2 regions of the Candidatus Ruminimicrobium bovinum genome follow, and region 1 is predicted to be linked to the other one. Evidence: riboswitches for the same ligand, from Rfam matches in the RefSeq annotation. Region 1 holds a riboswitch; the other holds the start of a gene.
What was found. Region 1 has a riboswitch for cobalamin ahead of ACMUOV_RS03870 (MFS transporter). Riboswitches for the same ligand answer to the same signal wherever they lie in the genome.

Region 1 (2,190 bases):
TTATATCAATAATATTTTTATGAAAACCGCCGGTTATTATGATACTTGTTTTTTCTTTGTTTATTTCTGCCGTTATATTGTCAACAAAAATTGAATTTCTTTTAATGTTGTCAAGATAATACGATTGCAAAATTTCATTGTCGGTAATTTCTAAAATTTCTTTTTTGTTTTTAATAAAATTTGATGTTGAAACGATATTTTTAAATTTGTCTTTATCCGAGAACAGCTGAGTTGCTTCGTTAAAATTTAATTTCAGTTCCGCATATTTTTTTAATAATTTTAAATATTCATCGGCAAAAACAAGCTTGGAAATGTTTTCTTGCTTAAAAAGTTTTTCTCTTATGTCGTTTTGTAAAACTTCTTTTTCCTTTAAAAAATTGTTTATGCTAAAAGTTTCTTCAATACGATATTTATTGTATAAAACGTTTATATAACCTAAAGAGTTTTTTTCTAAAAAATTTCCTGCAAAGTCATAGATATAAATTAAACTTTCTTCAACGGTTTTGTTTTTTAGGTTATTAAGTAACAAATTGTATTTGTTAAACGGCATTTTTGTTTTTAACATTGCCAATAAATGTTGTATGGTTTGAGTATCGTATTTTTCTTTTTTAAGTTGTTGTTCGTATTGTTTTATTAAAATAAATTTTTCAATGTCGGGATAGTTTTTAAGTTCAACACCTGTTTTATTTATTATGTTTTTTAATAAGATAAGATTTTTATCTTGTTCGAAATTATTATAGGAAAAAATTTTATCATATATAAGCATATCATCGGAATAAAATTTAAGTTTTTGTTTTTTTATATTTTTTTGTGCGGTATTTATTGCGGATAATAAATATATTTTATTTTTTAATATCAAATAGTATTTTTGTAACGATTTTTTATATAACTCAAAATTTTCAATGCCGTATAATTTGGATTTTTTTTCAAGATAGGAAAAATATTCACCGCCGCTTAACAAGCCGTTTTTTAACATTTTTTCAAATACTTTTTGTTTTATATCATTATCGATATTGTCAAATGCCGAAATATCTACATAGCCCTTTGGAGCCCCTTCAATAAAAATTTTATCTACATCAAACCGTGTGTCAAAATATTTAATAATTGAACAGATATTTTTTTGAACATACGGTTGGCAATGCATATCCAAAATAATCAATACATCCGGTTTTGTTTTATAATCGGTAATATTTGTTTCAAATAATTTACCGAACTTTAAATTTGTGTCGTTTAAAACCGAAAGTTGCGGTATTTCCGATAAAGGTTGTTTTGGTATAGGACTGTTTGCAAATATGTTTTGAGGTATTAACACCGTAATAAGATATGCAAACAAAGAAATTATTGATACTGCTTTTTTGAACATTTTTCCCCTCGGAAAATAAGAAAACTTAAATAGACCGGACTTTTATACCGTTGCGGGGCAGTGTTGGAATTTAACCAAACTTCCTTTTAAGTTTTTCATAAAAATCTGCTGTAAATAACACAAATATATATTATACATCAAAAAACCGCTATTGTAAAACTTTTTCAAAATTAAAAGTTGACGGTGAATTTGATTTTATTTTTCCGTTTAAACAATTAATTAATAAATTTATAAAATTGCCGTCCGGTTCAATATACGATAAATCTATTGCGAAAGAATTAATTTTTAATTTTAATAATGTTTGTTTATATTCAAAAAGATTAACAGGATATTTCGGTATTATCGTAATAAAATTATTATCTTTTAAAATTTGAAAATTATCTTTGTTTGTTTTTATTACTGTTTTGTTTTTTATATCGGTTGTCATTTTTGATACTGCCAATTTAGGGAAACCGAACAGATATACTATAAGGTTATTACTTAAATTATGCGATAAATTTTTTATGTTGCTTAAATTATCTTCCCACGAAATTGTAAAAGCTTTAATATTGTTCTTTTCCAAAAGTTCTGCCGCATAAGTGTTTAAAGTATATAAAAATTGACCGCCGTAAAGATTAACGTTTAAATTTTTAAAAAATTCAAAATGAGATAAATTATTTATAAAAAAATTTTGGCATTTATTTTTTACAAGTTTTAATAATATGTTTTTAAAATCGTTTAAATTTTGTTCATCAATATAAGACGGTAATTCAAAATAATATTTATCTTTATTTTTCAGCATATTAATTTGATCAAAATTATCATGCTGTAAACATATTATAATTTTT
Region 2 (2,190 bases), on a different contig from region 1:
ATACAGCAGAGCATTCAGAAGCCCGTATTTGAATGAATTGTATCTGCTACCTACAAGTAATGAAAATTTAAAACCTGAAGTAATCAATAATTATGAAGTAGGTTTTGACATAAAAAAAGAAGATTTTACTTTTAATATTACCGGGTTTGTAATGAAAGGTGATAATTTAATTCAGGTTGAAAAAGGAAAATTCAGAAATGCAGGAGATTACGAATTTAAAGGTTCGGAAATTGTTGCGGGTTATGTTTTTAATAAATATGTAAATGCAAAAGCCGGATATACTTATTTTAATGCTGGCAAACATACACAAGGCAGGCCCGAACAAAAAATAGATACCGAAGTTAATTTTAAAGTAAATAAATGGAGCTTAACATTAAACGGCATGTATGTAGGTGAATATTATGCCGCAGATAATAAACAAAACAGATTGAATGATTTTACCGTAGTAAATGCAAAACTTGCTTACGAAGTAAATACGAATATAAAATTATTTGTTAACGGGCAGAACTTAACAAACCAAGATTACGAAATATTTATCGACAGGCAAACCGATGCTTTTCCTGTTATGCAAATGCCCGGTGCTGCCGTATATTTCGGCACGGAAATTAAATTTTAATACAAATTAACTTATACAACATATTGATTAAAACACAATATAAAATACTTTATATTGTGTTTTTCTTATTGACAAATTAAAAAATAAAAAATATAATCAATTCATATTTTGAAAATTTTGTTGGTGTTTTTTTACAAACTTAATAGGAAATTCCGTTAAAATCGGAAGCACTCCCGGTGCTGTGATAGGGGACGAAAAACTTTTAATCAAAACAATCACTGCTTATTTTTAAGCGGGAAGATAAAGTTCAGTAGGTTATTACCCTTAAGCCAGAAGACCTGCCAATAAATACATATCGCTTATAAAAGTTGTCGAGGAATAACTTTTTATAATATTAATGGAAACAAGAAAATCAGGGTGCATTTCCATATTTATGTAAAAATAAAAATTTTTTGATAAATAGGAGAAATGCAAAATGGAACAAATCCTTTCGGTTTTTGATTGTATTCTAAAAAGAGACGGCAAACAGGAAAAATTCAATTCCAAAAAAATCCAACAGGCAATTTTAAAGGCAGGTCAGGCAACGGGCGAATTTGATGAGCAGACAGCTTCAAAATTAACGGTTAAAGTTTTGAGTATTGCACAGGAAACCGTCAGTAACGGGAAACCTACCGTTGAACAAATACAGGATATCGTTGAAGAAGTTTTATTAAATTCTCCTTATAAAGCATCGGCAAAAGCATACATTATATACAGAGACCAACATTCAAAAATAAGAGATGTTATTTCAAATTTCAATATTGATTTGGTTGACCAATATTTATCAAAAAAAGACTGGCAGGTAAAAGAAAACAGCAATATGTCGTATTCGTTGCAGGGATTAAACAACTATATATCTTCCGAAGTCAGCAAAGCTTATTGGTTAAATAAAATTTATCCTAATGAAATAAAACAGGCACACACCGAAGGCGATTTACACATACACGATTTGGGAATTCTCGGTGTATACTGTGTAGGTTGGGATTTATACGATTTATTGGTTACCGGATTTAAAGGTGTTGCAGGTAAAATTGAATCTTATCCGGCAAAACATTTTAAAAGTGCATTGGGGCAAATTGTAAATTTCTTTTTTACCTTACAGGGTGAAGCTGCAGGTGCACAGGCATTTTCAAGTTTTGATACATTGCTTGCACCGTTTATTGCCTATGACAATTTATCTTTTAAAGAAGTAAAGCAGGCATTACAGGAATTTTTGTTTAATTTGAATGTTCCCACAAGAGTAGGTTTTCAATCTCCTTTTACAAATTTAACTTTTGACTTAAAAGTTCCAAAACACTATAAAGACGAAGCCGTAATTATCGGCGGAAAACCGCAGGATAAAACTTACGGACAGTTCCAAAAAGAAATGGATATTTTAAACAAAGCATTTTTGGAAGTTATGCTTGAAGGCGATGCAAAAGGAAGAGTTTTCAGCTTTCCTATCCCCACATACAATATAGGAAAAGATTTTGATTGGGACAACCCCGAACTTAAATTGTTATGGGAAATAACGGCAAAATACGGTATCCCCTACTTTGCAAATTTTGTCAATTCCGATATGGACCCCGACGATGCAAGAAGTATGTGCTGCAGAC

Region 2: linked by a shared signal. The riboswitch ahead of ACMUOV_RS00585 (ribonucleoside triphosphate reductase) and the one ahead of ACMUOV_RS03870 (MFS transporter) in region 1 are both predicted to bind cobalamin.

The regions. Positions count from the first base shown of each region.
Region 1 is NZ_CACWEU010000105.1:3,208-5,397, reverse strand. Features, by position in the region: gene ACMUOV_RS03870 (MFS transporter) at 1-1,363, opposite strand, end outside; adenosylcobalamin (AdoCbl) riboswitch at 1,358-1,473, opposite strand; gene ACMUOV_RS03865 (peptidase U32 family protein) at 1,512-2,190, opposite strand, start outside.
Region 2 is NZ_CACWEU010000021.1:3,501-5,690, reverse strand. Features, by position in the region: gene ACMUOV_RS00590 (TonB-dependent receptor) at 1-616, shown strand, start outside; cobalamin riboswitch at 721-917, shown strand; gene ACMUOV_RS00585 (ribonucleoside triphosphate reductase) at 1,032-2,190, shown strand, end outside.